One region of the Xenorhabdus sp. PB62.4 genome, then DNA from elsewhere that is predicted to be linked to it. Evidence: predicted binding sites of a transcription regulator. Region 1 holds the regulator's gene; each other region holds the start of a gene.
The links. Region 1 encodes PhoB, which activates phosphate uptake and scavenging genes when phosphate is short. Its sites were predicted from a motif close to CTGTCATAAAACTGNCNNAT; they were not measured.

Region 1 (11,020 bases):
TTCACGCAAGGCAGCCAAAAGCGGTTCATCAAAATGCAGTCCGGCAGTCGGGGCAGCCACTGCGCCCGGGCGCTCACTATAGACCGTCTGATATAACTCACGATCTGCGTCTTCATCAGGACGGGCAATATAAGGAGGCAGTGGCATATGACCAATCTGATCCAAAATGGTCAACACATCACGATCATCATCAAAACGAATTTCAAACAATGTATCATGACGCGCCAGCATCGTTGCTTTAATGCTTCGATCTTCACCAAGAACATCTTCACCAAGAATCAGCTCAGCACCTTCTTTTGGTGCCTTGGAAGCACGAACATGAGCAAGCACTCGCTTATTATCCAGCATCCTTTCAACTAAAACTTCCAATTTTCCCCCCGTCGCTTTGCGGCCGAACAGGCGCGCAGGAATGACGCGAGTATTATTGAAAACCAACAGATCACCGGCTTCCAGCTTATCCAGCACATCAGTAAAAACACCGTGCGTCAGCGTTCCCGTTTCACCGTCGAGGGAAAGCAGGCGACAGGCACTCCGCTGTGGCTGGGGATAGTGAGCAATCAGCTCATCTGGCAGTTCAAATGTAAAATCAGCGACACGCATTTTATCTGTATCATTCAAAAAAAACAGGCGGACTAGTCTAGTGCTGCAAACACGAGGGTGCAACAAAGAAGCATCTGGTTTAGCGATTTACGGTATACTCTCATCATGAATTTTCTCGCACACCTTCATTTAGCTGCATTATCGGAAAGCTCCTTATTGGGCAATCTGATGGCGGATTTTGTCCGCGGTTCACCAGAAGGATTGTTCAATTCCGACATTGTAGCGGGCATCCGTATGCACCGTCGGGTAGACAGCCTGACGGACAGACATCCGCTTGTCATAGAAGCACGTCACTTATTCCGTTGCGAGTATCGCCGCGTTGCCCCAATTACCCTTGATATCATATGGGATCATTTTCTTGCCCTACATTGGGACAAACTTGAGAAAAATTATTCTTTGCCTGAATTCGCCAACATTGCCCGCAGCAACATAGAGCCTCATCTCGATTCAACCCCTGAAAAGTTTCAAGAACTGAACAGTTATCTCTGGTCACAAAACCTGCTCATCCGCTATGCGGATATGTCCTGCATTGCCAATGTACTGCAAAGCATGGCACGCAGACGTCCGAAATTATCAGCGCTGGCAGGATCATATCAAGATATAGAAACCCATTACCTTGATTTTGAATCACTATTTTTACAATTCTATCCACAGATGATGGCATTAGCGTCAAATAAGCGCCTGCTTGAATGAAAAAATTTTCCAGAGCCTTGCACTTTTTTCAAATAGTTTTATCTTATGTAGGCAAAAAGGAATTAAAAACAGGTTATCAATAGGTAAAACCTATTACAGTAATTGGTATTTTATTCTTTATTGCTATACCCTAATTCCTTATGCTGTAACCCGTTTTTACATAACATCTTTTAAAATCACAGGAGTCAATTATGGTTTTAGTAACCCGCCAAGCCCCTGACTTTACAGCTGCTGCCGTTCTCGGTAACGGTGAAATTGTTGGTAACTTCAATCTGAAAAAACACCTGAATGGCCGTCCTGCCGTTATTTTCTTCTGGCCAATGGATTTCACTTTTGTTTGCCCTTCTGAGTTGATCGCTTTTGATCACCGTTATGAAGAATTCCAGAAACGCAGTGTTGAAGTTATCGGCGTTTCCTTCGACTCTGAGTTCGTTCACAACGCATGGCGTAAAACCCCAATCAGCGAAGGTGGTATCGGCGAAGTCAAATATCCAATGGTTGCTGACATCAAACGTGACATCATGAAAGCTTACGGCATTGAGCACCCAGAAGCTGGCGTTGCCCTGCGTGGTTCTTTCCTGATTGACAAAAATGGCGTTGTCCGTCATCAAGTTGTTAACGATCTGCCACTGGGCCGTAACATCGATGAGATGGTACGTATGGTTGACGCTCTGCAATTCCACGAAGAACATGGCGAAGTTTGTCCTGCACAATGGGCAAAAGGTCAAGAAGGTATGGGCGCTTCACCTGAAGGCGTAGCCAAATACCTGACCAAAAATGCTGACAAACTGTAATATTCCGCAGCGTTTAGTCATTTAATAACATAAAGTTATTACCCCTTCCAAACCAGCCGCTTGTCGGCTGGTTTTTTCTCGCAAAACAGATCTTCCTGAAGCCCGCTGTCTTATCGGCTTGCATTAAATTACGCACAAAAAATCGCCCTTTCCAAAATCCTGAGCTTTAGATAAGGTAATCTACATACTGCTAACAAAAACATCACAAACAATTGAGTCTCCCCACAGTAGACTCACGCTTAGGAGAACAACACATGTTAAAAGCATGGAAAATACCATTGATAGCTGTATCCCTCTTCGTCTTTTCCCCAATTTATGCAGCCACTGAACCTGCCGTTGAAGCTAAACAAGGCATGGTTGTCAGCTCACAACGCCTTGCTTCACAAGCGGGTATCGATATTCTCAAAATGGGTGGGAACGCTATTGACGCCGCAGTTGCTGTTGGCTATGCCCAGGCTGTCGTCAATCCTTGCTGCGGCAACATTGGTGGGGGTGGATTTATGACTATCCATCTCGCCAATGGCAAAAATACCTTCATTAACTTCCGTGAAACCGCACCCGCCGCAGCCAGTGCTAATATGTATCTGGATAAAGACGGCAATGTTATCAAAAATGCCAGCCTGTATGGTTATAAATCAGTTGCTGTACCGGGCACAGTCATGGGATTTGAAGAAGCCTTGAAAAAATATGGCACATTGACCCGTGAACAAGTGATGGCTCCAGCCATCAAACTCGCTCGTGAAGGCTATATCCTGACCCGAGGCGATACCGATATTCTGGACACAACTGTTAAGCGTTTTGCTCAAGATCCAGAAGCAACCCGTATTTTCCTGCGTAAAGATGGTACGCCATTCGAACCCGGAGACAGACTCATTCAAACTGATTTAGCTAATACACTGGAAGTGATTGCCAAAAAAGGACCGGATGCTTTTTATCACGGTAAAATCCCTCAACTTGTCGAAGAAGCATCAAAAAAATCGGGGGGAATTATCACCGCAGCCGATTTTGCTAACTTTCATACCACCGAAACAACCCCTGTCACCTGTAGCTATCGCGGCTACAAATTCATCTCTTCTCCACCTCCCAGCTCTGGTGGCGTCACGTTATGCGAAATATTGAATATTGTGGAAGGTTATGATCTTAAATCCATGGGATTTAATTCCGCTGCTTATATCCACACATTGACAGAAGCCATGCGCCACGCCTATATGGATAGAAACACCTATCTGGGCGATCCGGCATTTGTCAAAAACCCTCTTGATAGGCTGTTAAGTAAAAGCTACGCAGAATCTATCCGAAAAGAGATTCAACCTGACAAAGCGACTCCATCAGTCAATGTCCAACCTGGCATTGGTCCCCATGAAAAACCAGAAACCACGCATTATTCCGTCGTGGATAAAAACGGAAATGCAGTATCAACCACTTACACAATTAATGGACGCTTTGGTGCTGTCGTGATTGCACCAGGAACCGGCTTTTTCCTGAACGATGAAATGGACGATTTCACAACCAAAGTGGGTGAAAAAAACCTGTACGGGCTAGTGCAAGGCGCAACTAACTCCATTGCCCCGGGTAAGCGCCCACTATCATCAATGAGCCCAACTCTCGTGACCAAAGATGATAAAATCTTTCTGGTGTTAGGTTCTCCGGGAGGTTCCCGCATTATCTCCATCACGCTACAGAGCGCCCTAAATATCATCGACTTCAATATGCCACCACAAGAAGCAGTCAATAGCCCACGTATACACCATCAATGGCTCCCCGATGAAATCTATTACGAGCAACGTGGCCTGTCGAAAGATACCCTGAAGTTACTGGAAAAAATGGGTTACAAAATGGTGGAGCAAACACCATGGGGAGCGACAGAATTAATCATGATTGGATTGCCGGGCGCGGCAGGGGTGACTTCTGTAAATTCTTCCGGCAATGATTCAGCGGTATCAGGCATTGTCCGTGAAGGCTACATCTATGGTTCCAATGATGTACGGCGACCTGCTGGTGCTGCTATTGGTTACTGATTCAGTCTGAGTAAATAAGGGTGGGCATACTAAAACAGCCCACCCTTATTATTAATATCACCAATTCAGTCATGAAGTTAGTGAATAACCACTCATTTTTTCTTACTGTTCTTCATGCTGAGCTTCATACTTTGGGAGTTTTACTCCTCCTGCGATACGGTCATAAACAGCACACACAACGATAGCCAGCAAAGCAGGCAGTAACCATGCCAGACCCTGATCTGCCAATGGCAAATGCTTCGCCCATTCAGGCAATAAGTGAGACAGATATTCAGAAGATTTTACTGCATCCAAAATTCCAAACAGCAGGCTGATAGCCATTGCTGGAGCCAGAATACGCGAGAAGTTATTCCACCAGTTCATTGTAAAGCTCAGTAATACCAGAACGATACATGGCGGGTAAATTGCCGTCAGCACTGGAATAGAGAACTTAATCAAGTGGCTCAGGCCCAGATTAGACACCAGCATAGAGAACGTGCCCAGAATCAGCACGAGCGCACGATAAGATAACGGTAAATAACGGCTGAAAAACTCAGAACAAGCACAAGTCAGACCTATAGCGGTAACCATACAGGCCACGAAAATCAGTACCGCCAGGAAGAAACTGCCGTAGTTACCAAAAACATTTTGGACATAAGCATGCAGGATCACAGCGCCATTTTCAGCATTCGGTACCAATGTGCCACTGTTTTCCCCAAGCTTGAACAAAGAGAGATACACAAGTGCCAGGCCAAGACCCGCAATCAGGCCAGCCCACATGGTATAGCGAGTCAGCAAAGAAGAAGCCTCAACCCCGCGGGAACGAGCAGCATTAACAATAACAATGCCGAACACCATCGCGGCTAATGTATCCATCGTCAGGTAGCCATTTATAAAGCCATTTGAGAACGGAATTTCTTTATAGGTTTCAACGGCGGAAATAGAGTCACCAGCAGGCCACAGCACAGCAGCGATACCCAGAATTGCCAGCGCCAGAATTTTGATTGGAGCCAGTATGTGCCCGATACTATCCAGCAGTTTACCCGGATACAGTGAAATCAGGATCACCAATGCAAAATAAACAACACTGTAGATGAACAAAGGAAGTTCACCAGTTCCGGTAATTGGCGCGATACCCACTTCAAAAGAAACTGTTGCGGTTCTGGGCGTTGCGAATAGAGGGCCTACAGCCAAATAGCAAACAGTTGCCAGAACCAAACCCGCAGTTTTTCCGATAGGTGAACTAAGTGCTTCAATGCCACCACCTACTTTTGCCAAAGCAATTACGGTAATAACGGGCAAGCCAACAGCGGTTAGCAAAAAGCCAGCGGCTGCGATCCAAACATGTTCTCCAGCCTGCAAGCCAACCATAGGCGGAAAAATGATATTTCCCGCACCAACGAACAAGGCAAAAGTCATAAAACCCAATGCCCAAATATCCTTAGATGATAAACGGTATGCCATAATGATTATTAATGTATTGTTGCCAAAAGAATTGTATGTACGATATTAAGTATCGCAATCACTTGAATTTTCACTGGCGAGACTGAATTCTGTTTTAACAATCAGTGAGTAACATAATATTCACTGATAAACGTGAAATACAGAATGATAGTAGTAATTACAGCTAGAATCGCCAACAACTGCCCACAAGTAAAACTTTTATAGCGTCAAAAGGCAAGCATCAAACCAAAAACCAGAACAATATTCTAAACTAAATTTTAAAATCAGTGATTATTGTTATCTATCATTGAATACACACTATATGATTTGTACTTTTTTCACTCATATTGGTTAATAAATAATTTTTCCCGTATTGTTACCATTAAATCCTATTAAACTTAGCTATTTTTTATTCAAACTCTTTTTAGTTGAAACAATAAGTCGAGATGCTAATAGAAAGCTAAAAATAGATCCCTTTCCTAATACACTGGAAATATCGAGGTGGGTATTGTAATGATGTAGTGCGTGTTTCACTATCGCCAGCCCTAGCCCGCTACCTCCAGTTTGTCGGGAACGGGCACGGTCAACACGATAAAAACGTTCGGTAAGACGTGGCAAATGTTCTGCGCTAATTCCTCCCCCATTATCTTCCACTTTAAACAGCGCCCCCTGAGCCTCCCTTTGCCAACTCACCTCAATTCGCGTTCCCTCAGGAGTATGTCTAATGGCGTTATAGACCAGATTAGACATCGCACTGCGCAATTGTTCTTCATTACCAAAAACTTTCAGTTTTTCATCAACATTAAATATGATGTCATACTGGTTATTACCCAAAGCGAGGGTTTCCTGCTGCAATAAACTCAACATAGCGGGAACATCAACCACTTTATTCATATCCACTTGCGGGCCGATTTCAATTTTAGAGAGATGCAATAGTTGCGTAACCAGACTATCCATTCTCCGTATCTGTTCCTGCATCGTTCTGACCGCTTTCTGGTTTACCTGACTACCAAGTACCTGATCCTGCATCATTTCTAAATAACCTTGCAGTACAGTAAGCGGTGTCCTGAGTTCATGGCTGACATTGGCGAAAAAATCCCGTCGGGAATTTTCCAGTAACCTTTTTTGGGTAATATCACGCACCACCATCAATAACTGCCTTTCTGAATAGGGCATGACCCGGAATTCCATCATATTACCGTTGTTCAATTCGATAGTTAAAGGGCGGGAAAAGTCATTTGCTGTGATATAACGACTAAAATCGGGGTAGCGAAGTAAATTGAAAATATGCTGACCATTATCCTCTGGCCAACGGAACCCAAGTAAATGCTGTGCCAGACGATTACACCAGAAAATGTTGCCCTCTGTGGTCATCATCACAATGGCATCCGGTAGTGACTCAGCGCCACTGCGAAAACGTTTGATCAATAATACGAGTTCACGACGCCGTTTACGGTTACGCTGCTGCATCTGATAAATGCCGTAAAAGATAGGTTCCCATCCGCCGCGTCCCGCAGGAGGTAACATACTGCGATCTAACCATAACCAATGGGATAATTTCAGCAAATTATAGCCATGCCACACCAGTGCCAAAAATAGTGCGATAACCAATAACCAAGCCAAATGACCAACAAAAAGAGACAAAATGACAGCGGGCAAACAGAAAAGCACGAAGCCCAATACCAACTTTTTCCATGATAAACGCTCAAGCACGTTATTTTCTCCGGTACGAAAACGGTATTACCCGAAACCATTACCCAAACTTCTGCCAATCAACACCAACGGGACTCATAACCGTCAATAACGGGTAGAAAAACGATATCCTGTGCCACGAACGGTTTGTACCATTTTATCGTGTTTGCCGATTTCCAACGCCTTACGCAATCGCCGGATATGTACATCGACGGTGCGATCTTCCACATAAACATTCGTTCCCCACACATAATTAAGTAACTGTTCCCGGCTATAAACACGCTCTGGATGAGTCATAAAAAAGTGGAGAAGTTTGAATTCGGTTGGTCCCATCTCCAAATCCTGTCCCTGACTGGAAACTCGGTGAGATACCGGATCCAGTATCAATCCATTCATATCAATGACATCTTCTGCTTCCATGGGCGAGATACGCCGCAGAACTGCCTTGACACGGGCAATCAACTCCTTGGGTGAGAAAGGCTTAGTGATATAGTCATCAGCTCCGACATCAAGGCCACGCACCCGATCTTCTTCTTCTGAGCGAGCCGTTACCATAATGACTGGAATCGCCCTGGTATTATTATCCCGCTTAATTTGCTTGATAATCTGTACGCCTGAGCCGCCGGGAAGCATCCAATCCAATAACACTAAATCAGGATAAGGCTCTGACAGACGCCTTATTGCCGTATCATAATCTCCAGCTTCAACGGGCTGATAACCGTTTTGCTCAAGTACAAAACAAACCATTTCACGAATCGGTACTTCATCTTCAACTACCAAAATGCGTTTAGCCATGGTTAATCCTGTCAATATCATTGAAGTCAGCAACATTCACTTTAGGACATTATGAGTCAATTTTATGACAATTTTATGAAAACTATTATCTCTCAATCATCAAGCTGTAATCTGGCTCGCAGGGAATATATACCTCATCTGTCATATTTCATTCTTGATGCGAAGCTACTCGATAATTCAACAAAAGGGACTGAATGGCGCGGGACATCTTTCACATACCCATTATAATTAGCGCTTGTCACAGGTACGAGAAACTCACAGGCAACGGCGGGAAGACATGCGAATCATTCATACATCGGACTGGCATCTTGGACAATATTTCTTTACCAAAAACCGCGCAGCAGAACACAAGCACTTTTTGCAGTGGCTTATTGAAAAAATCATTCAATATCAGGTTGATGTATTGATTATTGCCGGAGATGTTTTTGATACAGGCTCCCCTCCCAGTTATGCACGCGAGCTTTACAACAAATTCATTGTGGCGCTACAGCCAACAGGCTGCCAACTTGTCATTCTTGGGGGAAACCATGATTCTGTCGCTACACTCAATGAGTCAAAAGCCCTGCTTTCTTACCTGAATACAACAGTGATTGCCAATGCCGAAACCAAAGAGCCAGAAAAACAAATAAAAGTGCTGAATAATAAAGATGGTAATGCAGGGGCGATTCTCTGCGCTATTCCTTATCTTCGCCCGCGGGACGTCATGATCAGCCAGGCGGGACAATCTGGCACCCAAAAACAGCAAGCATTACAAAATGCCATTACGGAACACTATCACCAGCTTTATCATCACGCCTGTGCGTTACGGGAACAACTCGGCCAACCATTACCAATTATTGCCACCGGGCACCTCACTACCGTCGGAGCTTCCACCACAGACTCCGTCCGCGATATTTACATTGGCACATTGGATGCGTTCCCTGCCCAAGAATTTCCACCTGCTGACTATATTGCACTGGGGCATATTCATCGTCCACAAGTTATCGGAAAATCTGAGCACATCCGCTACAGCGGTTCGCCTATTCCACTGAGTTTTGATGAAGTGGGCCAGGAAAAAAGCGTCTGCTTAGTTGACTTTAAGGCAGATAAGCTTGATAGCATCACGCTTTTACCCGTTCCAGACTATCAACCAATGCAGTTGATTCGTGGCAACTTGAAACAGATAGAGGAACAATTACAGATTTTCAGGGAGTATCAAGGTGAACGCCCGGTCTGGCTGGATATTGAAGTCGCGACTCAAGATTACCTGCCCGATATCCAGAAACGTATCCAAACCCTGAGTGAAGGTCTGCCCGTTGAGATAATTCTGCTGCGCCGCAGCAAAAATACCCGCCAATTGTCACTATCTGAACAAAATAAAGAAACCCTCACCGAATTGAGTGTCAATGAGATTTTCGAACGACGTTTGGCTCAGGAAGAATTAGAAGATATTGCTAAAAAGCAACGCCTGATTACCTTATTTAAGCAAACGCTGGATGATATTTCTCAGCAATCACATGAAGAGCCTCTCCTATGAAAATTCTTAGCTTACGGCTGAAAAATATCAATTCCCTGCAAGGTGAATGGAAGATTGACTTTACGGCAGAGCCTTTTGCCAGCAATGGATTATTTGCCATTACCGGTTCAACGGGTGCAGGTAAAACGTCTTTATTGGATGCCATTTGCCTCGCTTTATATCATGAAACCCCAAGGCTTAAGACGATTTCCAGTTCGCAAAACGAGCTAATGACCCGCCATACTGCTGAATGCCTCGCGGAAGTTGAATTCGAAGTCAAAGGTGTCGCTTATCGGGCATTTTGGAGCCAACGCCGCGCTCGTAACCAAGCAGATGGCAAACTCCAACAGCCAAAAGGAGAGCTGGCCCTCAAAAAAGACGGGAAAATTCTGGCTGATAAAATTCCAGAGAAAAAAGAAAAAATTGCCGAAATAACCGGGTTGGATTTTGGTCGTTTTACCAAATCCATGCTCTTATCACAGGGTGATTTTGCTGCATTCTTAAATGCGCAGGATAAAGATCGGGCAGACTTACTGGAAGAGCTAACAGGCACAGAAATTTACGGTATTCTGTCTCAGGAAATTTATCGACGCCATAAAGACGCACAGTCTGAGCTGGATATTCAAAATACCAAAGCCTCTTCTATTGAACTACTCACACCAGAGCAGCAACAAACATACCAAAATCAGCAACAACAACTTATTGCAGAAGAAACCGAATTCAGTCAGCAAATTAAGGCATTACAAAAAGCCGAACAGTGGCTTGTCAGAAAAGATGAACTACAGCAATCTCTGGCAAAGAATACATCACTTCTGCAACAAACTGAGCAAGCCATTCAAGAAGCACAACCTCAGTTACAACAACTGGCTACCAGCGAACCGGCTGAAAAAATCCGTCCATTATGGGATGCACAAAACCGGGCTTTTCATGAAAAACAGCGACTCACTGAACAACGCATAAAAATAGAAAATGAACGCCAACAGCAACTAACGCTACTGCAACCTGCTGAACAACAGCTTATACAGTTAGAGAAAAACCGGGAAGAGCACCAACAACATCAAAATCAGCAGGAAAAGCTCATCTCAGAACAAATTATGCCGCTCGATCATAAAATTGATATTCAATCAAAGGATCTGCTGACACTTGAGAAAGAAATAGCGGTACAAGATCGCGAATACTCTGATATTCAATCCCAATACCAAACTACTCAGAACCAGACAGAGGTACTGAATAAAGAGCAAAAAGAGCTGGAATCTTATTACGAACAACATCCCCATTACCGTAATTTAGACAGCAAACTGCCTGAATGGAAACAGCTAATTGCCCGCCAACAAGAGCGGCAAACGAAAATAAACCAACTCACACAAAACACGCAACAAATTGCCACAGAAATCACGCACACAACTGGGCGTTTGAATTCGCTGAATGCAGAATTAGCGGGACAAAAAGAACAGAGTCAGACATTACACAGTCATCTTTCTAGCGCTGAAAATCAGCTCATTGCTTTACAG
Region 2 (11,020 bases), on a different contig from region 1:
AACTGGTTGGAAAGCGAGGTAAACAACAATGGCGCAGTTTCACCAGCGATACGGGCAATGGCTAACAGGACGCCGGTAATAATGCCTGACATTGACGCTTTCAATGTAATGGCAGAAATCATTTTCCATTTCGGTGTTCCCAGTGCATAAGCCGCTTCACGCAGGTTATCCGGCACCAGTTTCAGCATGTTCTCCGTCGTGCGGATAACAATAGGGATTTGTAACAGCGCCAATGCAATCACTCCCGCCCAGCCTGAGAAATGTTGCATTTTCGTCACGACCACCGTATAGACAAACAACCCGACAACAATCGAAGGTGCCGAAAGCAGGATGTCATTGATAAAGCGGATTATCTCTGCCAACCACGAACGACGGCCATATTCCGCCAGATAAACCCCCGCCATAATGCCTAATGGCGTGCCGAAGACAGTTGCCCAGAATATCAGCAGGCCACTGCCGACGATGGCGTTTGCCAGCCCGCCCCCTTCTGTATTGGGCGGTGGCGTCATTTCGGTAAACAACGCCAGCGACATACCATCAATGCCTTTAGTCACGGTAGAGATTAAAATCCAAATCAGCCAGAACAGGCCGAACGCCATCGTCGCCATAGACAACATCAATGCCATGCGGTTCTTCTGACGACGCCATGACTGCATACGACGACGGCTCTTCATATCCACTTCATTGACTATACCTGCTTCACGTACTGATCCAGCCAAATGGGGCTGTTGGTTATTATTGTTGATTGTCATCTCAGCGCCCCTCATTTTTTGCCAGACGCATAATCATCAATTTTGACAATGCCAATACAATAAAGGTGATCACAAACAAGATCAGCCCCAGTTCCATCAAGGCCGCGGTATGCAGGCCAGATTCCGCCTCAGCAAATTCATTTGCCAATGCAGAAGTAATGCTGTTTCCGGGCATGTAGAGAGACAAGCTGTCGAGCTGGTAGGTGTTACCGATGATAAAGGTGACGGCCATCGTTTCCCCCAACGCCCGGCCAAGCCCCAACATAACGCCGCCAATCACCCCGTTCTTGGTATAAGGCAAGACGATATGCCAAATGACTTCCCATGTGGTACAGCCTATCCCGTAGGCTGACTCTTTCATCATCACGGGCGTCTGCTCAAATACATCACGCATGACAGACGCGATATAGGGGATAATCATGATGGCAAGAATGATGCCCGCGGCCAGAATGCCAATACCAAAGGCAGGGCCGGAAAACAGTTCGCCCACGATGGGAATGCTTGATAACACATCACCAACGGGTTGCTGAAAATAGGTAGCAAACAGCGGAGCAAAGACAAACAGCCCCCACATGCCGTAAACAATACTGGGGATCGCTGCCAACAGTTCAATCGCCACGCCCAATGGACGCTTCAACCAATTTGGCGCCAGTTCTGTCAGAAACAGGGCAATACCAAAGCTCACCGGAACTGCAATAATCAGGGCAATTAATGACGTCATCAATGTGCCATAAATCGGCACCAGTGCACCAAACACCCCGGCGGGTGCATCCCAATCTTTACTCCACAAAAAAGCAAAACCAAATGTTTGTATACTTGGCCAGGAAGCAATGATCAGCGAAAGGATAATGCCGCCGAGCAGAAGTAAGGTCAGCACCGCCGCTAATCTGACCAGCGCACTGAAAATAATGTCGCCATTTTTACTCGGTGCTTTCAATATCGTTTTATATGCCGTTTTACGTTCGGCCATACGCTTCATTCTCATCTAGGCTCATTTTGGGTTATTTCTCCCCCGAAAGGGGGGAGGTTTAACAAAGTCTGTCAATAAAACAAGTTCATCAATAAAGCGGTTTGCCACTGCTGTCTTTAATGTTGCTCTTCCATGCTGCACGTACCTGACTGACGACTTCTTTCGGCAGAACGGCGTAATCCAGATCTTTCGCCTGTTTTTTGCCTTCGTTATAAGCCCAATCGAAGAATTTCAGTACTTCAGCGCCATTCGAGGCGCTTGCCTGCTGTTTGTGGATGAGAATGAAAGTGGTGGAGGTAATTGGCCACGCATTATCGCCTTTCTGGTGTGTCAAATCCTGAGCAAAGCTGCTGCTCCAATCCACACCTTTTGCTGCCGCACTGAAATTTTCTGCCGTAGGTGCCAATACTGCGCCATCTGCTGAAATCAGTTTGGTGTAAGCGAGGTTATTCTGCTTAGCATAAGCGTATTCAACGTAACCAATCGAACCGGGCAGGCGTTGCACAAAGGCCGCAATGCCGTCATTGCCTTTGCCACCCAAACCGGTTGGCCATTTGACGGTCGAACCTGCCCCGACTTTTTCTTTCCAGTCGTTATTCACTTTAGACAGGTAGCTGGTGAAAACGTAGGAAGTGCCTGAACCATCCGCACGCCGCACCACGGCAATGTTTTGATCCGGCAGTTTGAGGCCGGGGTTCAATTTTGCAATAGCGGGATCATTCCATTTCTTGATATTCCCCAGATAGATGTCGCCGAGGGTTCTGCCATCCAGAATCAACTGACCCGGTTTGATACCGGAAATGTTTACCGCCAGCACAATGCCGCCAATCACGGTCGGAAACTGGAACAAACCATCAGCCGCCAATTTTTCATCAGAAAGCGGCGCATCAGAAGCACCAAAATCAACGGTATTAGCGATAACCTGCTTCACTCCTCCCGAGGAGCCGATGCCTTGGTAATTGATTTTACTGCCAGTTTCTTTTTGATAAGAATCCGCCCACTTGGTATATACCGGTGCGGGAAATGTCGCACCTGCCCCCGTCAAGCTGGTGGCAGCAAATGAAGACAGGGATGTCATGGCAAATACGGCGGCCATGATGCTTGCCACGGTGGTACGCATTGGTTTCATATTCCCTCCTGCTGGGATACGCATCATTAATTAAAAACAAGTGTCAGACATCTTCGACAATCTGGTTTTTAGGTTAAGAAATGGATCAGGAAGGAAAATAGGTGAATTCAATGACAGTAAAATGTATGAATTATGACATTTTTATGACAGGCCGTTTTCAAGGGGTAACTGTTTTTCATTCAAAGGAATATAGGCGCGAATAGATAGCCCCTGCTTTTCACTTTCTCCCACTTCGATATACCCTTCGTGGATATTAATGATGCGGCGGATAATTGCCAGCCCCAGTCCTACGCCACCATTATTGTGAGTATTGCGTATCCGCTCTCCCTGAATGAATGGCTGGAACAAGCTGGCGGCCTCTTCTTTTGTCATCCCCTTGCCGTTATCCTCCACCTGAAACCAACCAAATCTTTCTGTTGCCCCACTACTGATTCGAATCCATCCATTTCCATAACGTTGAGCATTAGTCAACATATTGACCAACACCCGCTTAATGGAAAGCGGATTGGCTGAAATAAAAACCGGGCGGGAAGATAAGTTATTTTCAATTTCTGCCGCACAGCGCTGTTCTGTTTCAATGGCAGTTTCAAGCTCAATGACCGATTCAAGCAGCCCGTTCAATTCACAGCGTGTCATCGGCACATCTTGTCCTGACCGCTGATAGTCAATGAATTGATCAATAATGGCGTTGCATTCCTCAATGTCCCGATGAATGGATTCCGTGAGAAAATTATCTTTTCCTTCCAGCATTTCCATCGCCAACCGAATGCGGGTTAGTGGAGTACGCAAATCATGGCTCACTCCGGCTATCAATACTGCCCGGACACTTTCTTGTGATTTCAGCCCCACGGATATCTGGTTAAAGGCGCTAATCAGCGAGCGTATGGCGGATGCTCCCCTCTCCGGTAGTGGTGCTACCCTTCTCCCTTTCCCCATATCCATCGCTGCTTTTTGTATTGTTTTGAGGGATTGCTTCTGGATGTAAAGATAGCGCCAGAACACCGCAAATACTGACAATGCCGACGTAAAAATCCCGATAAAGAGATAAGGGAACACCACGTTGAATGACAGTGCTTCCAGCTTTGCCAACCACTGGGCGACCAGATAACTGATCAACAGGCAGCCCAGTGACAAAGATAAGATATGGGGAAACAAGGCGAGAGCCGAAAGCCAACGCTTTTTCATACTTTGCTTCCATCAGGAACAAAAACGTAGCCCAATCCCCAAACCGTCTGGATATAGCGAGGATGCGCGGGATCGTCTTCAATCAGGCGACGCAGACGGGAAACCTGAACATCAATGGAGCGCTCCATCGCACCATATTCCCGTCCCCGTGCCAGGCTCATCAATTTATCCCGTGATAACGGCTCACGAGGATGGGAAACCAGAACTTTCAGTACTGAAAATTCCCCACTGGTCAAAGACAGCAATTCATCTTGATGGAACATTTCGCGCGTTCCGAGATCAAGTTTAAATTTCCCAAACTTGATGACCGCATCATCTGATGCCGGTGCTCCCGGCAATTCATTAGCCTGACGACGTAAAACAGCCCGCATGCGTGCCAATAGCTCACGTGGGTTAAAAGGCTTGGCAAGGTAATCATCCGCGCCGATTTCAAGGCCAACAATGCGATCAACTTCTTCCCCTTTGGCAGATATCATGATGATCGGAATCGGATTATGCTGGCTTCGCAATCTTCGACAAACAGATAATCCATCTTCGCCCGGCAACATCAAATCCAGGACAATCAACTGAATGGATTCTCTGGTCAATAAACGATCCATCTGCTCTGCATTTGCTACGCTACGAACTTGAAATCCCTGCTCAGATAAATAACGCTCCAATAATGCCCTCAAGCGCATATCATCATCAACAACAAGGATCTTATAACTCTCTTGCATGTTTCAGCTCCCAAGATGCTCCATGCCCGCGATATCCATCACTCTCACAGAAAACCCATAATTCAATAGAGACTAACCGCATGTATTTTAAGGCCATTAACGGCATTGGCAATAATTGCTTATGGTTAGGTTTTCTCTCCTTGTTTTCCTTTTAGGTCACATAACCGCCATGATTTATGCTAAAGGCTGATAGCTGATTTCCAGTATCCAATACGTCACGATGCCATTGGGCGTCATCACCGTAACCTCATCATCAGTTTGCTTGCCAAGCAACGCCCTTGCCACGGGAGAGTCAATGGAAATCCACTTTCTGGCCGGCTCAAATTCATCCGGCCCCACCAGCCGAAAAATATGTTCTTCTTCATTTTCATTTTCGACTTTCACCCATGCCCCAAAAAAGACTCTTCCCTCTTGCCGCGGATCAGGATCAACAATTTTCAGGACATCCAGCCGCTTGGACAAGAATCGTACCCGACGGTCAATTTCTCTTAATCTTTTCTTACCATAAATGTATTCTGCGTTCTCTGAACGATCCCCTAACGCAGCGGCATCTGAAACAGCCTGAGTGACTTTAGGTCGTTCAACTTTCCAGAGATATTTCAGTTCCTGATCAAGCGCATGCCAACCTTCCCGGGTAATGTAGTGACTCTTGGCCATGAAAAAACTCACTTGAGAAAAGATGATTAATGGCGGTGTACTATATCTCAACCCGGAAGATATTCGATGAATTCTGTCGCAACATGACCGAAATATCGCGCTAAACTGGAAATTATCGCGCTCAGCACGTATAAATGGAGCCAGTTTGAACCATGCCGATATTGTTTCAGATGAAATTTGATCCTATCCGGCTCTGCCTGATGATATCCGACGATATCTACAGGCGCTAAGAAAGTTGAAGAAAACAGACCATGAATGAATCTTTAAGTCGAATCATTGCCGGTGAGCTACAGGCTCAACCACAGCAAGTCCAAGCCGCCATTACTCTGCTTGATGAAGGGAATACGGTTCCTTTCATTGCCCGTTACCGTAAAGAGGCCACCGGTGGTCTGGATGACACGCAGCTCCGCCAGCTCGAAAACCGCCTCGGTTATCTACGCGAACTATCCAACCGCCGTCAGACTATTCTGAAATCTATTGAGGAACAGGGAAAGTTAACCGTTGAGCTGGAAAACGCGATTAATGCGACATTGAGCAAAACCGAACTGGAAGACCTGTACCTGCCATATAAACCTAAACGCCGTACCCGTGGGCAGATTGCCATTGAAGCCGGATTGGAACCTCTGGCCGACCTGCTATGGCAGGATCCGCAGCAAGAGCCTGAACTGGCGGCAGCGGCTTATGTCGATGCTGACAAAGGTGTCGCTGATACCAAAGCGGCACTGGATGGCGCTCGTTATATCTTGATGGAGCGTTTCGCCGAAGATGCGGCTCTGCTAGCAAAAGTCCGCGATTATCTGTGGAAAAATGCCCACTTAGTCTCCAAAGTTGTCGAAGGCAAAGAGGAAGAAGGCGCTAAATTCAGTGATTATTTCGATCATCACGAAGCCATCTCTGCTGTTCCTTCCCACCGCGCCCTTGCTATGTTCCGTGGACGCAATGAGGGTATCCTGCAACTCTCTTTGAATGCCGATCCTCAATTTGAGGAAGCGCCAAAAGAGAGCTACTGCGAGCAAATTATTACCGATCACCTTAATCTGCGCCTGAATAATACATCGGCTGATAGCTGGCGCAAGGCAGTGGTGAGCTGGACATGGCGCATCAAAGTGTTGCTGCATCTGGAAACCGAACTGATGGGCACACTGCGCGAGAAAGCCGAAGACGAAGCCATCAACGTATTCGCCCGTAACCTGCATGATCTGCTGATGGCCGCACCAGCGGGTATGCGGGCAACGATGGGCCTGGATCCGGGCTTGCGCACAGGGGTGAAAGTCGCCGTTGTTGATGCAACAGGCAAGCTTATCGCCACCGATACCATTTACCCACACACAGGTCAGGAAAACAAAGCGGCTGCGACCGTTGCAGCACTGTGTACCAAGCATCAAGTCGAGCTGGTCGCCATTGGCAACGGTACGGCTTCCCGTGAAACAGAGCGTTTCTTTGCCAACGTGCAAAAACAGTATCCTGACGTTACTGCACAGAAAGTCGTGGTCAGCGAAGCGGGGGCATCCGTCTATTCCGCCTCTGAACTGGCCGCACTGGAATTCCCTGAACTGGATGTTTCCCTGCGTGGTGCGGTTTCCATCGCCCGTCGCCTGCAAGATCCACTGGCAGAGCTGGTAAAAATCGAGCCGAAATCCATCGGTGTTGGTCAATATCAGCATGACGTCAGCCAAATCCAGCTTGCCAAAAAACTGGATAATGTGGTTGAGGACTGTGTAAACGGTGTCGGTGTTGACCTGAATACGGCATCCGTCGCCTTGCTGACACGCGTTGCCGGCCTGAGCCGTAATGTTGCCCAGAATATCGTTAACTGGCGTGATGAGAACGGCCGCTTCAACAACCGTGACGAACTGCTGAAAGTTCACCGCCTGGGGCCAAAAGCCTTCCTGCAATGTGCGGGCTTCCTGCGCATCAATCAGGGTGATAACCCGCTGGATACATCAACTGTTCACCCAGAAGCTTATCCGGTCGTTGAGAAGATTCTGACAACAACCGCGCAAACCCTGCCTGAATTGATGGGCAATCCTGCTTCTCTGCGTAACCTGAGTGCCCAGGATTTCACGACAGAAAAATTCGGTCTCCCAACCGTCACTGATATTCTGAAAGAGCTGGAAAAACCGGGCCGGGATCCGCGCCCTGAGTTCAAAACAGCGACTTTTGCTGACGGGGTTGAAACGATGAATGATCTGCGTACCGGCATGATTTTGGAAGGTACGGTCACCAACGTCACTAATTTCGGTGCTTTCGTTGACATCGGTGTCCATCAGGATGGCTTGGTGCACATCTCCTCTCTGTCCGATCGCTTTGTAGAAGATCCCCATACCGTGGTGAAAACCGGCGATATCGTCAAAGTAAAAGTGATGGATGTTGATCTCAACCGCAAACGTATTGCACTGACCATGCGTCTTGATGAACAACCAGGTGAAACACAAATACGCCGCGGTGCTCAAGGTGGTAACCGTCAGGATAGCAATGACCAAGGTCGCAATAACCGCAACGGCAATGGCAGAAACCGCCATATTTCGCGTTCAGGTTCTGCACCTTTAGCCAACAGCGCCATGAGTGATGCGTTGGCGGCAGCCTTTAATAAAAAACGTTAATTAGCACAAACGTTAATTAACGAAGAAACGTTAGCTTACGTAAATAATTTCCTGAACTGGTGCCATTGTGCCAGTTCAGGATCTTTCAAAAAATAATTGGCAGCCTCTGAAAGACGAGAGGTTTTACGGCGCACCGGATAAAAAGACCTTTACTGGTTATACGTAAAAAAGCTATTATTTTCATAATAATGATTCTATTTATTGCTGATGTAATAAATTTGAATAAGTGACTACACCTGCATATTTTAACGAATACTCCGTATAATTCATTTCGCAATAAATCTCATCATAATGGGAACTTATTGAATAATATAAAAATATAAATCTTCCATAATATCCTAATGTCCTTATATCCAATGGGTTTCGGTTTTTAGGTATAAATAACGAATACACACTGTTGAGGAAAAACCATGAATAAATATGTCCAAAGCAGTTTTAAGCTACTCAGCAATATACGTTTCTTCGGACTTTCCACTCACGATCCGGATGCAGATTCTGTCTGGTCATCGACGATGTTCTATATTCCGAAATACAATCCACTGACACTGATCTGGTACTCAAAGCGAGATACCCGACATTCGCGGGAATTACATATCAATCCCCGTGTCAGCGGTACAATCTACAGTAGCCGGGTCACGCCTGATTCATCGCTGGATCTGGCGGGCGCTCAATTCGTTGGCTACGCCCGCCAAGTCCCCGATGATCAACTACAGGAAACCTATGACTACTTTTTCTTAAAAACTTATCCTGATGCAAATGTCAGAAAGAAAAAGGCTCGCCCTATCAGTGATTATCAAGGCCATGCCATACGCCGTTTCTATGAATTGGAAATTCAGGCATGGTGGGTATACGACTCGGATGCCTGGAGCCAGCATCAAGATGATGAGCGCGTTCAGGTTCCATTGAGTGAATTGCGTTACCCGCCAAAAGGTTAATAAAAGCCAATCAATCATTCATCAAATTAATAATAAAATAGCAATCAACCAGCCCCGTTTATTAACGGGGCTTATTAATAAAGAAATTTTTTCCGAATATTAAATATTCCTGATAATTATTTATTTTCAATAAAATCACCATTAATTTGATTAATATCAATTTGTTTCCACACTATTCAGGATAAATAACCCATATTGCAGTTGCATATTATTATCATTAACAATTAGAATTCAGAGAAATTACCGTACTTTTTCCTTGTGAAATTCCCTTCATTGAGGATAATAATTCTTATAATCACTTATTTTTTCAGTCAAAATGGAGAGTTATATGGTTCTTATTCCAGAACGCAAGTATAAAATTCTGGGATTTTCTCCAGAGATCAGCCCTGCTTACCGACAAAAATTACTGTCACTCGGCATGTTACCGGGCTCAACATTTCAGGTTATTCGCTTTGCTCCATTAGGCGATCCCATACAAATCGAAACACGCAGGGTCAACCTTACCCTTCGTAAACAAGACTTAGCATTTCTCATGTTGAATGAAGATCTGAACTAACAAGGCGCTGAGTTAATTTAGTTCAGAATAACGATCATCCACACACTTTGATAACCGCAGTACTAAAGTATAACTAGAGTACTAAATATATAGCTAAAGTACGAAAGTCACTTCGTGATTGACAAAAGTATGATGAAACAATTAACCATTGGCCTGATTGGTAATCCCAATGCTGGCAAAACGACACTTTTTAACCAGCTTACTGGTTCCCACCAACGCGTGGGAAACTGGGCGGGTGTTACGGTAGAACGCAAAACCGGCCACTTTACCACCGATAACCATCAGGTCGATCTTGTCGACCTTCCCGGCACTTATTCCCTCACCACCATTTCTGAGCAAACATCCATCGATGAGCAGATTGCCTGTCACTATATCCTTAGTGGTGAAGCGGATATGTTGATCAATGTTGTTGATGCGTCGAATCTGGAGCGTAATCTTTATCTCTCACTGCAATTGATTGAACTGGGCATTCCCTGCATCATTGCGCTGAACATGCTGGATATCGCTCAAAACCAGCGTATCAATATTGATGTTGCGGCACTGGAACAGCGCCTAGGCTGTCCGGTTATCCCGCTGGTTTCAACCCGTGCCACAGGGATCGATGTACTGAAAAAAACCATCGATGATCACCCGCAAAATGCTAAACCTGTGCAGATTGAATATCCTGATTCACTATTACAGGAAGTCTCCCATCTTTCACGCCAAGTCACGGGGACATTCAGCCCACAGCAGCGTCGCTGGCTGACTTTACAGGTACTGGAAGGGGATATTTACAGCCGTGGGATTTCCGGCCTGACCCAGATACAGCTAGCTGAAAGTCAGGCTCGCCTGCAACAGCAACAGATTGAAGAACCCGATCTGATCATTGCGGGCGCACGCTATCAGACGATTAGTGAGATATGTCTGGCGGTCATTGATACCCGATCAGCCGTACCAAATAAACTGACCCAAGTACTGGATACCGTTATCCTGAACCGCTGGTTAGGTCTGCCTATTTTCCTGTTTGTCATGTACCTGATGTTTGTGCTGGCTATCAATATTGGCGGCGCCTTGCAACCCATCTTCGAAGGGGCTTCTGCCGCCATTTTCATTGATGGAATGCAATGGCTTGGTCATACTCTCCATTTCCCGCATTGGCTGACGGTTTTCCTTGCCCAAGGTATTGGTGGCGGTATCAACACGGTACTGCCGTTGGTTCCCCAGATTGGCATGATGTACCTGTTCCTCTCCTTCCTTGAAGATTCAGGCTATATGGCGCGAGCCGCGTTTGTTATGGACAGGCTGATGCAGGCTATGGGATTGCCGGGTAAATCCTTTGTGCCCCTGATTGTTGGCTTTGGTTGTAATGTGCCTGCCGTGATGGGTTCAAGAACCCTGGATGCCCCTCGTGAACGTTTGATTACCATCATGATGGCACCGTTTATGTCCTGCGGGGCAAGATTGGCGATCTTTGCTGTCTTTGCAGCCGCTTTCTTCGGCAAAAACGGAGCAAGCATCGTTTTCTCCCTGTATATATT
Region 3 (11,020 bases), 130 kb from region 1:
ACAATGGCAACGCCATAATAATGGCATCTTCCTTTCCCGTCGCAGTCGGGTAATAATTCTTACGGATGGAAACCTCATTGAAACCCAGATCTTCATATAACCGGATAGCGGATTGATTGGAACGCCGTACCTCAAGCCATAGGGTATTTATCTGTTTTTCAGGCAATCTATCGATGAGATGGTTCAACAATGCCCTGCCATATCCCCTTGATTGATATTCAGGATCAATGGCGATATTAAATAGCGTGGCTTCATCCATCACATATTGCGTTATCGCAAAACCGATAATCTGGTCATTCAACGTTATTTTATAGTTGAGATAACGCTCTCCCTGATTGGAGTAAAACGTTTTTTCACTCCAAGGAAATGCGTGGCTGGCCTGTTCTATTTGAAATGCTGTGGAAAGATCAACGGGAGTTAATAGAGAAATATTCTTCATAATGGTAAATTTGTTGCCAAAGAGAGCGTTTTGCATTCCCATCAAGAGATAAGTCATTTAATGCCGGGCTTCTCAAAGAAATCCCTTGTATTGATAGGGTAATATCAACCCCCAACAGCCAGTATGGGCAGTGGATTGATTCCGAAAGTAGCTCAACATCTTTTGTCGTGATGCAATATACCGATGAGGCATCAATCCCCATGGCTGTAAAAATATCAGCAAATAATGAATGACTTAAGTCAATATGATCATGGGTAATGATCAATAGACGGGTTGAATCAGGGATGAGGACAGATAATTCACCTTGCAAGGCCATCGGGCTACGCAAAACCCATTGAGTGATCCCCAACTGGGAGAGTAATCTGTCACGCTTCGTCATCGTGTTTTATTCCATCTGCCATAAAAAAATAACGGGTAATATATTATCAGAGGGCTTATCTCTGCGCCAACTAACACGGCATTCCAATACTGCCCACTGATATTTATACTTGGATAAAAGATTTATAAGGAGCTATTCATAGATGTCAGCATTAACCCCGGCCAGCGAAGTTATCCTGCGCCATCATGAGCAATTCCGCTCCCATCATCTGCTTTTTGCCGGTGATCTTCAGGACAATCTTGCAACGGAAATCGAAGCTGCAAGTGTACGGGTGCATACTAATCAGTATCATCATTGGCAATCCCTGATTCGTCAACTCGGTGACAATGCTTACTTTGGCCTTGTGGCAGACAGCACATTTATCAAAGAGTGTGATACGCTGATTTATTACTGGCCAAAAAGCAAGCATGAAGCACGTTTTCAGCTACGTAATCTGTTTTCCGTTCTGTCTCCCAACACTGATATTTTCATTGTGGGGGAAAACCGCAGTGGCGTGCGTAGCGTTGATAAGTTGATGGAAGGTATAGCTCCTTTCCATAAAATTGATACTGCCCGCCGTTGCAGTCTGTTTTATGGTCAATTGAAAAATCAGGTTCAGTTTGATCAAAATAACTGGTGGAACAGCTATCAAGTGGGCGATGTCATTGTTAATACACTGCCCGGCGTGTTTAGCCAGGATGATCTGGATGTAGGCAGTCGTCTGCTGCTTTCGACTTTTGATGCTCCCATCTCCGGTAGTCTGTTGGATATGGCCTGTGGCTCAGGCGTACTGGCAACCGTACTGGGTAAGAAAAACCCTGATTTGGCGTTGACATTAAGTGATGTCAATGCTGCCGCAATCACATCCAGTAAAGCAACGCTGAAAGCCAATAAGTTGGAAGGCAATGTCGTCACCAGCAATGTATATTCTGCCATTGAAGAAAAATTCGACTGGATCATTTCTAATCCACCATTCCATGATGGCTTGAAAACTAATTTGGCAGCGGCTGACGATATGATCCGTATGGCACCAAACTATCTGAAACCGGGAGGTAAGTTGCGGATCGTTGCAAACGCTTTCTTACCTTATCCTGCGCTGTTAGATAGTGCCTTTGGCAAACATGAAGTTCTTGCACAAACAGGCAAATTCAAAGTGTATCAAGCAACAAAGAAGTAGCTTAAGCTTTAAACTCGCTCCCCGTTTTGCCTGCTCCAGCTTAACGAGCAGGCAATTTCACCAAAACATCAATATGCTGTTTTTTACACCAATCACTCTTTTTTCCACTAAATAATGATTGACGCCAGCCATAAAATCTCTAGAATGCGCCTCCATGCTATTCGTTTAAGTAATAGTGTCTGAATATGCGAGGGTGGCGGAATTGGTAGACGCGCTAGCTTCAGGTGTTAGTGTTCTTACGGACGTGGGGGTTCAAGTCCCCCCCTTCGCACCAAATCAGATGACTATCGGTTAAACAAATGGGATAAATGGCAGTACCTGCGAGGGTGGCGGAATTGGTAGACGCGCTAGCTTCAGGTGTTAGTGTCCTTACGGACGTGGGGGTTCAAGTCCCCCCCTTCGCACCACTGTTCCATTTTCCTTCTCTTTATCTTTCTTTGCTTTTCTGTTTTATGCCCCTGCCCTTATTGTTCAAATCTCTTATCAAACAATAAGTTGTTTCAAAAATATCCCAACATAACGGTAATAACAATTATTTCAAGTCCATCGCATCACGTAAGGTAAAATAGAGATCCGTCTGATCGGTTAGTCCAACAACATTGGCAGCATGTGGGCCATAAGCAGCAACCCGTAACTGTGCCCCTGTATGTTCCTGGCTATCTCCTTCCGAATTCCCGTAGTTTACTGTCATGACAGCCCCGTCTTTAGTAATCAATGAACGCGTCAAACCCGGCGATTTTGCACCAGGCTCAATGATCTGGCTGGAATGCGCATGATCAGCAGTCACAATCACTAACGTATCACCCTGTTCTTTCGCAAATTTAAGCCCCACTTGTACCGCCTTATCTAAAGCGACAGTTTCACCAATTTGCGCACAAGGATTGGCATTATGATCCTGTTTATCAATCGAAGCGCTTTCGACTTGCAGGAAAAAGCCATTTTTATTTTCTTTCAGTAAATCAATCGCTTTTTCTGTCATTTGTTGCAAAGTCGGGGCGTTAGAATCTAATTTAGAATTTACGTCGCACTTCACAGGCTTTTCATTGATATTACCGTGATAAACCGCCTTTGGTCCTGCCCAAGCGACATCCATATTTCCGTCATGGAACAAACCTAACAAGGGCTTTTGTTGATTGGCTTCTTTGACGGCAGCTAACGACTGAGCATCGGTTACCCATTGATATCCCTGACTCAATGCCTGTTGTTGTAATGTTTTTCCTTTATTGATGCCGGATACTGATTGTTGGGTAAATGATTTCGCCCCGCCCCCCAAAGTTACATCAGCGCGTGCTGCCAGTAATTGCTCAGTGATGGAGCCTTTACCGCCATTTTCTAACGCATCAGTGGGACATTTTTTTGATGTTTCTTCTGGGCCATAGCATTTACGGTTTGTGATATGTGCATACAGGGCCGCTGGAGTTGCATCCTGAATTTCAGACGTCGTCACATTTCCCGTTGCTTTACCGTTCTTTTTGGCTAATTCCAAAAGGGATAAGTGAGCGTTACCAAAAACATCAATGCCTAATGCCCCGTTATAGGTTTTCACTCCTGTTGTCCAGGCGGTAGCAGACGCCGCTGAATCTGTTACATAGTTGGGTTTTTGTGTTTTCTTATCCAGCGAGTAGTGAGTATATTGTCCGGTAAATGGCAAAGCGTCGATCCCTTTAAAGAATCCACCAGCGCCTTCTGCATAATTACGCGCAATGGTAATCTCAGAGTCCCCCATGCCATCGCCGATAAACAAAATCACATTCTTCGCTTTGTTGTTACTCAGGGCCGCCTTAAGTGCCTCAGTTTGATCTTGAGTCAAACGGCGGGCACCACCAAATGCAGTCATATTACCTTGCGCTGCGCGCTGTTGCGCCATAATGTGATTTGAATTGCTAGCTGCCCATGCAGGCATAGCAGCTCCTGACATCAATACAGTAATGGCAGCAGCAAGCAGCTTTTTTTCATAATTACGCGACATAGGTTTTTCCTTGCAGTCAGATAAATATACCCGCCGTCTTTCAAGTGTAGCCTTGCTGGCTTACCTTAAAATCCATTGGGTAAAAGATGAAAAATCATCATGTTGAGTTGCCCGGATAATAGATATGTTATATGACAGCTATTTGAACCTATGACGACATTCTGATGACAGGAGGGTTTGCTGAAAGATAAAAAGCGCCACAGCAGCCAAAGGCCGGATGGCGCCCTATCAATATAAATTAATAGCGCATGATGACCGACTTCAATTCCGTATAGTGTTCAATGAATGCACTGCCAAATTCACGCCCCATCCCAGAGGATTTCACGCCACCAAATGGAACAGCAGGATCGAGGAACGTGTGCATGTTGATCCATAGTATTCCCGCTTCAACGCGAGATGTCATACGCATCGCTTTGCTTAAATCGTTAGTCCATAAACTGGCAGATAAGCCAAACGGCGTCGCATTCATCATGGCAATCAGCTCTTCCTCATCGTTATAGCTGAGGAAAGTACCAATTGGCCCGAATGTCTCCTCTTTCATTAGCGTGTCTTCAGCACTATTGGCTCTAATGATTGTAGGAGCGACAAAAAATCCCGCCCTTTCCAGCGCATGGCCGCCATATACGATTTCACTCCCCTCCTGACGCGCTTTCTCAAACAAAGACAGAATTTTTTCATAATGCTCTTTATTTGCCAAAGGCCCCATTTCCGTCGTTTCATCAAGGGGAGAGCCAATTTTCATCGCAGACAAGCGCTCAGAAAGTAATTTCAAAACCGCATCCATATGAACAGAAGGAATATAAAAACGTTCCGCAGCCGCACAGATTTGCCCCTGATTCATATAACCAGCTTCCAAAACCCCGTCAACAATCTTCTCAACAGGCATATCCGACAGGAAAGCAGCAGCATTTTTACCGCCTAACTCCAGCGTTGCACGGAACAGCCCATGTTCCATGACAGATTTGCCAATGAGCTTTCCTGTAGGTACTGAACCCGTAAAAGTGACCTTGGCACACAGAGGATGGGTGAGCAGGTGCGTCCCAACACCCGCCCCAGACCCATTGACGATGTTAATCACACCATCAGGAATTCCGGCTTCTTTCGCCAGTTCAGCGACACGCAGCATGGTCAAGGGGGTATATTCACTGGGTTTCAGCACAACGGTACAACCACTGGTCAGCGCGGCCCCTAATTTCCAGATAGCAATCATGATGGAGAAATTCCACGGAATAAGACCAACCACTACGCCTATCGGTTCACGGCGGGTAAACGCAGTATATTTCTCTCCTTTCAATGAGGGCAATGAAACATCCAGTGTTTCTCCGCTGATTTTGCTCGACCATCCGGCAAAATAGCGTAAATAATCGGCAGATGCCCCCACATCCAGCATGCGGGATAACTGGATGGGTTTGCCTGAACATAAGCTTTCCAGTTGTGCCAGTTCTTCACTATTTTTCAGCAATAAATCAGCCAGCCGATTCAGGCAATTCCCTCGTTCCATAGGTGAAGTTTCTGCCCATACACCGTGAAAGGCGGTTGATGCCGCCTGCATTGCCTGATTAACTTCGGTTTCTCCTCCTTGATTGACTATAGCTATCGTTTCACCCGTCGCAGGGTTAACGACAGAGAAAGTTTCATTTTCCTGACCAAGAATAGAGACTCCATGAATATAATGACCGTGAGAACGTCGCAGAAAAGCGGTAACAGACTCCAGCAAATTAATTTCACTCATCATCTCTTCCTCAGTCTAGCCAGACACTTGTCCGTTTATGCAGGCCATGTAATGTTTGACGAAACGTTCGCTGGTGATTTCCCACAGTACTTCAGTCCCTTTTGCCGCAAACCACGAGTCACCTTCATGATATTCAACCGTAACCCCAGTTTTGGCATCCGTCAGTTTTATTGAGCCTTCATGCACTGTTGCCATTTCATCAAAGGGGTAGACCATTTTAAATTTGCCTTTGGTACAGGCAAAAATACCGCAAGTCAGATTATCCGATGGTGCTCCATAGATCATGGCTGCACTCACCTGCGGATCTCCCTCTACCACAACAGAACCAAGATTAGTGACACTGCCAATGGGCATTAATTCAGGAAGGGCTTTATCTAATAATAATGGCTTGATCATGACTTTTACCTTTTAACAGTTACCGTTCAAAAAAATCGTGGGAAAAATGCTAAACAGAAATCCGACTAACAACGTCCTTTCCAATAACCCGAAGTTTGGTGCCAAATTTTGCCGCCAGAGAGCAATACATTCCTAAAGCTGTCTTTCCCAATAACATCAAGATGTGGAATAGAGCTCAATAGTGAATAACGATCGGAGCCTTCGCTCATTCCTTCAGCAAGAATTTTGCAAATAATATGGCTTGGGGTTACACCAAAGCCTGAGTACCCCTGAACATAGAACACATTTTTATGCTTAGGCAGGGAACCAATTTGCGGGAACAAATTAACACTGCAACATAATGGCCCGCCCCATGCCAATTCTATTTTCACGTCTTTCAGGTAAGGGAAGGTTTTCAGCATGATATGGCGGTTCCATGCTTTTAAATCGGAAGGCATATATTCAAAAAACTGTGTCGCACTACCATATAGCAGACGGTTTTCTTTAGTGACACGGTAATAATCAATGACGGGGCTGATATCGCTGTATGCACCGCGAATCGGGCTTATTCGTTCAATCAAATCTTCGGGCAGTTCTTCTGTCATCAATTGGAAAGCATACGTATTGATCGTTTTTCTGTAGATAGTGGGTTCAAGCTCCTCATCCAAGAAGCCATTACATGCCCACAACATCTTGCTGGCACGAACTGAGCCGGTTGCTGTACGCACCGTAACCCGTGGGCCATATTCGACATTCAAGACCTGACTATTTTCAAAAATCTTAACACCGTATTCGGAGACAGCCTTCGCTTCGCCTAAAAGCAAGTTGAGTGAATGAACATGACCGCCACCCATATGTTTCAATGCACTGGTATAGCGCTCTGATCCAATGACTTTTTTGACATCAGATCCTGTATAAAGCTCGATTTCCTCATCAGGAGAAGCGGCACGGAAGCCTTCCAGCCAGCCCCGCAGGGTTTTATCATGCCGTGAATTCCAACCAAGATAAGCATAACCCCGACAAAAATCTGCCTTAATATCATATTTGGCAATCCGGTCACGAATAATGCCCGCTCCCAGGCTGCTGATTTTGAATATTGTTTCCAGGCCTTTCTCACCAACATGGCGTTTGATCTTATCCAAGTCATGACCGATACCTGTCATCACTTGCCCGCCATTACGACCGGTCCCCCCAAATCCCAGAGTCCGGCCTTCCAAAATAGCAATATTGGTGATCCCTTTTTCAGCAAGTTCTAATGCCGTATTGATACCAGAGAATCCCCCGCCAATGATAACGACATCAACATCCAAATCTTCTGTCAGCATTGGAAAACGGAGATCATATTTCTTAGTTGCCGCATAGTATGTTAATGAATCAAGTTTATTATTCATGCTATACCCCGTGTGCATCTATCCCCTGATGATATACATCCAGTTACATTGCTATCCTGTTTTTTCAGGGAGATTTATCATATTTATTGAACATTAATTATTTAGGTGTATTCACAAAAAATTAACAAAAGCATCGGTAAAAATATTAATAAGTTAATAGTTGTGTATCAAATCGCTGACAGTGAATTTCATCTCAAGGTGTATATGAATCACATGTACTTAAAATGCTCAAATTGTTTGTTGTTTTCATGTTAATCAAATCACAATTATTAAAATATTCATTAAAAAATGAGGGATTTTATGTTTTCATTTTGTGATAAATGGAAGAGGAATTTTTTTAATACTGAATTATTCTAAAAAAGATATTTGCATGTGTGCCTAATAAGTTTCGAGTTGTAACCAAAACAGCCGCCTGAAAGATGAAAGGCATAATCACTAAAAGGAACCAAAATGCTACCCAAGAAAATTATCCTTGATTGCGATCCCGGGCATGATGACGCTATTGCTCTCTTGCTTGCTCACGGAAATCCAAACATTGAACTATTGGCTGTAACGACCGTGGTTGGCAACCAGACTCTGAATAAAGTAACCCATAATGCGCTGTGCGTTGCCCGAATTGCCAATATTCGCAATATTCCTTTCGCAGCAGGATGCCACCGACCACTCGTCCGGGAGATCAAAACAGCACCGGATATTCATGGCGAGACAGGTCTGGATGGCCCTATTCTGCCTGAACCAGCAATGAGGTTGGATTCCCGTCATGCAGTAGATTTAATCATTGATGTGATTATGGAAAATCCGCCTAAAAGCGTCACTCTGGTTCCTACTGCCGGTCTGACGAATATCGCCATGGCTGCACGCAAAGCCCCGCAGATTGTCGAACGTGTAAAGGAAGTGGTATTGATGGGAGGTGGTTACCACAAAGGTAACAGAAGCGCTGTTGCTGAATTTAATATTTTGATCGATCCGGAAGCTGCACACATTGTTTTTAATGAAAAATGGCCCCTGACAATGGTGGGTTTAGATCTCACTCATCAGGCTCAAGCGACGCCTGAAGTGATTGAGAAGATTGCCCAGATTAAAACGCATTCTGCTCAATTCGTTTTGGATGCACTCCAATTTTATGGGGACAGGTATCGTGAGAGCCAAGGATTTGGCTATCCTCCGGTACACGATCCTTGTGCGGTAGCCTATGTGATCGACCCTACTGTCATAACAACCCAAAAAGTCCCCGTTAATATTGAGCTAACCGGAGCTTTAACAACAGGCATGACAGTCGCAGATTTCCGTTTTCCACCGCCTGAAGATTGTCATACACAAGTTGCCGTCAAATTGGATCAAGATAAATTTTGGCAATTAGTGATCGATGCGTTGAAAAACATTGGCGAAACAACCTATTGAACTTAAAAGTCATAAGTTTGTTCGGGAAGGGCCAGCTTAATAATCATGCGAATATATCCTTTGACCATTGAGGTGGTCCCTTGATTCAGTGGTTAAAGGAAATTCTATTCAACAAGTCTTATCCCCATCAGCACAGCACTGCATAAGATCAAAAACAGGGTGGCATATTGAAATACCTTGTCAGGCATCTGTTTCATCAGATATTTAGCTAAAGGGATAGACAACAGGGAACCAACAAATAACACCAGTGCCAGTTTCCAGTTTGTATGATCGCCATATGCGAAAGCAAAAGCAGATGAACCAGATAATATCATTGTGACGAAAAGGGAGACACCAATTGCTTATTTTATATTCACCCGCCCGTAACGCAGCAACAATGGCAGCACGACAACTCCACCACCAACGCCAGTAGTGCTGATAACCAAACCAACAGCCGCTCCGATTGCAAGTTCAGGGATCAATGACATTATCTCGTTTCCAATAGGAATTTAATTAAAATTCATTCATCAAATGTTACCAAACGCTCCCTGCATAATATGACAAAAACACATATCATATTCAAAAAAAGAATATAAGTAACAAACAAACGATCATGATTAAAATTGAGGATCGCCTTCATCATTCAGGTCGTAGTCAATAAATTAAATGATGAAGGAGAAGAAAGAATGACGTTTTTTATTGCAGAGAAGTGATATTGGTAATTAGCCCTAATGAGGCGGAAACATTGTTTTAAAATCAAACAGATCAGTCAGTTCAATTTGTAATCCATTGGCAATCACATAAATAATTTCTAAGGTAGGATTTCTGACGCCGCGTTCAATGCCGCTGACATAAGTTCGATCCAATCCACATTTATCGGCAAAAGCCTCCTGCGACATCCCTGCTTCTTTTCTGAGATATCTAATTCTTTGCCCAAAAAGGGATCTGATGTTGTTCGATGTTTTCATCCGATAAGTATCGATTCGTGTTACTTATCCGACCACGGACTATGAGTCACTATTCAATTTGAGTTATGCTATGATGTGTGACTTATAGTCTACTGTTTAATAACTTACTTTTTAATTGAAAAAACGATAGCTAACTGGAGATCTTAAGGATGGAAAAAAAAGACTGGCATTCCGCTGATATCATTGCTGAATTGAAAAAACGCGGGACAACATTATCAGAAGTATCACGAGAGGCAGGGCTTGCATCATCAACCCTTGCCAACGCCCTACAACGACATTGGCCGAAAGGCGAACGTCTTATCGCGACAGCATTGGAGCGCACGCCAGAAGAAATATGGCCTTCGCGCTATGAAAGAAAATAATCAAAAATAGAACCCAGCGCAGTGCTGGGTTCATTTATAAGCCGATCCATTTACAAATCGATCTATTTATAAAACATCAACTCGCTAGCTTTAAACCGACAATACCCACAACGATCAAGCCAAGGCTCAAAATTCTGGCAAAATTCGCTGATTCTCCCAGTATCATAATGCCAAAAATTGCCGTTCCCACTGCACCAATGCCTGTCCATACTGCATATGCGGTTCCTGCTGGCAGATTTTTCATGGCATAGGCCAGTAGCCCCATACTAACAATCATCGCACTGATCGTAATTAGGCTCGGAATCAAACGTGAAAAACCATGCGTATATTTCAGGCCTACCGCCCACACCACTTCTAACAAACCCGCAATAAGAAGGATCAACCAAGACATGTTTTTCCCTTTTTATATGATGACAAGTGGGGTCGTCCCCAATGAGATGACGTTTATCCGAGTCGTCCCGAATAACGATAAGAAATGAAGCTGAATTATAGCTACCCGATCTGACTGCTGCAATAATAGCGACGAACGGCTGATAACAAAAAACCGCAACCTCTGGACGAAGAGGTTGCGGTTTTTTTAGAATAACGGACTCGATTATTTAACGCGAGAAACGTATTCGTTAGAACGGGTATCAACTTTAATGACTTCACCGATCTGCACAAACAGAGGCACTTTTACCACAGCACCCGTGCTCAGGGTTGCTGGTTTACCACCAGTACCAGCGGTATCGCCTTTCAGACCTGGATCGGTTTCCACCACTTCCAGTTCAACGAAGTTTGGTGGAGTTACAGCGATAGGACGGCCATTCCACAGAGTCAGAATACATTCTGCCTGATCGATCAGCCATTTTGCATTGTCACCAACAGCT

Region 2: pstS (phosphate ABC transporter substrate-binding protein PstS) is a predicted target of PhoB. The motif match lies at 2,949-2,968, and genes of this name have one in related genera.
Region 3: phoA (alkaline phosphatase) is a predicted target of PhoB. The motif match lies at 4,095-4,114, and genes of this name have one in related genera.

The regions. Positions count from the first base shown of each region.
Region 1 is NZ_NKHR01000001.1:300,773-311,792, reverse strand. It holds gene queA (tRNA preQ1(34) S-adenosylmethionine ribosyltransferase-isomerase QueA) at 1-600, opposite strand, end outside; gene Xenpb_RS01295 (ACP phosphodiesterase) at 706-1,293, shown strand; gene Xenpb_RS01290 (peroxiredoxin C) at 1,485-2,087, shown strand; gene ggt (gamma-glutamyltransferase) at 2,342-4,105, shown strand; gene brnQ (branched-chain amino acid transport system II carrier protein) at 4,208-5,548, opposite strand; gene phoR (phosphate regulon sensor histidine kinase PhoR) at 5,930-7,240, opposite strand; gene phoB (phosphate regulon transcriptional regulator PhoB) at 7,325-8,014, opposite strand; gene sbcD (exonuclease subunit SbcD) at 8,292-9,530, shown strand; gene Xenpb_RS01260 (AAA family ATPase) at 9,527-11,020, shown strand, end outside.
Region 2 is NZ_NKHR01000009.1:38,590-49,609, forward strand. It holds gene pstA (phosphate ABC transporter permease PstA) at 1-674, opposite strand, end outside; gene pstC (phosphate ABC transporter permease PstC) at 754-1,722, opposite strand; gene pstS (phosphate ABC transporter substrate-binding protein PstS) at 1,811-2,851, opposite strand; gene Xenpb_RS09875 (ATP-binding protein) at 2,993-4,036, opposite strand; gene ompR (two-component system response regulator OmpR) at 4,033-4,752, opposite strand; gene greB (transcription elongation factor GreB) at 4,927-5,409, opposite strand; gene Xenpb_RS09890 (Tex family protein) at 5,661-8,012, shown strand; gene Xenpb_RS09895 (pyridoxamine 5'-phosphate oxidase family protein) at 8,423-8,947, shown strand; gene feoA (ferrous iron transporter A) at 9,276-9,503, shown strand; gene feoB (Fe(2+) transporter permease subunit FeoB) at 9,636-11,020, shown strand, end outside.
Region 3 is NZ_NKHR01000001.1:169,424-180,443, reverse strand. It holds gene rimI (ribosomal protein S18-alanine N-acetyltransferase) at 1-439, opposite strand, end outside; gene Xenpb_RS00775 (DNA polymerase III subunit psi) at 408-818, opposite strand; gene rsmC (16S rRNA (guanine(1207)-N(2))-methyltransferase RsmC) at 961-1,974, shown strand; tRNA gene Xenpb_RS00765 (tRNA-Leu) at 2,162-2,248, shown strand; tRNA gene Xenpb_RS00760 (tRNA-Leu) at 2,295-2,381, shown strand; gene phoA (alkaline phosphatase) at 2,507-3,943, opposite strand; gene Xenpb_RS00750 (aldehyde dehydrogenase family protein) at 4,182-5,675, opposite strand; gene Xenpb_RS00745 (cupin domain-containing protein) at 5,691-6,071, opposite strand; gene Xenpb_RS00740 (FAD-binding oxidoreductase) at 6,137-7,441, opposite strand; gene Xenpb_RS00735 (nucleoside hydrolase) at 7,892-8,842, shown strand; gene Xenpb_RS19810 (TSUP family transporter) at 8,947-9,180, opposite strand; gene Xenpb_RS19805 (hypothetical protein) at 9,184-9,309, opposite strand; gene Xenpb_RS00725 (helix-turn-helix domain-containing protein) at 9,550-9,789, opposite strand; gene Xenpb_RS00720 (helix-turn-helix transcriptional regulator) at 9,939-10,151, shown strand; gene sugE (quaternary ammonium compound efflux SMR transporter SugE) at 10,228-10,542, opposite strand; gene efp (elongation factor P) at 10,747-11,020, opposite strand, start outside.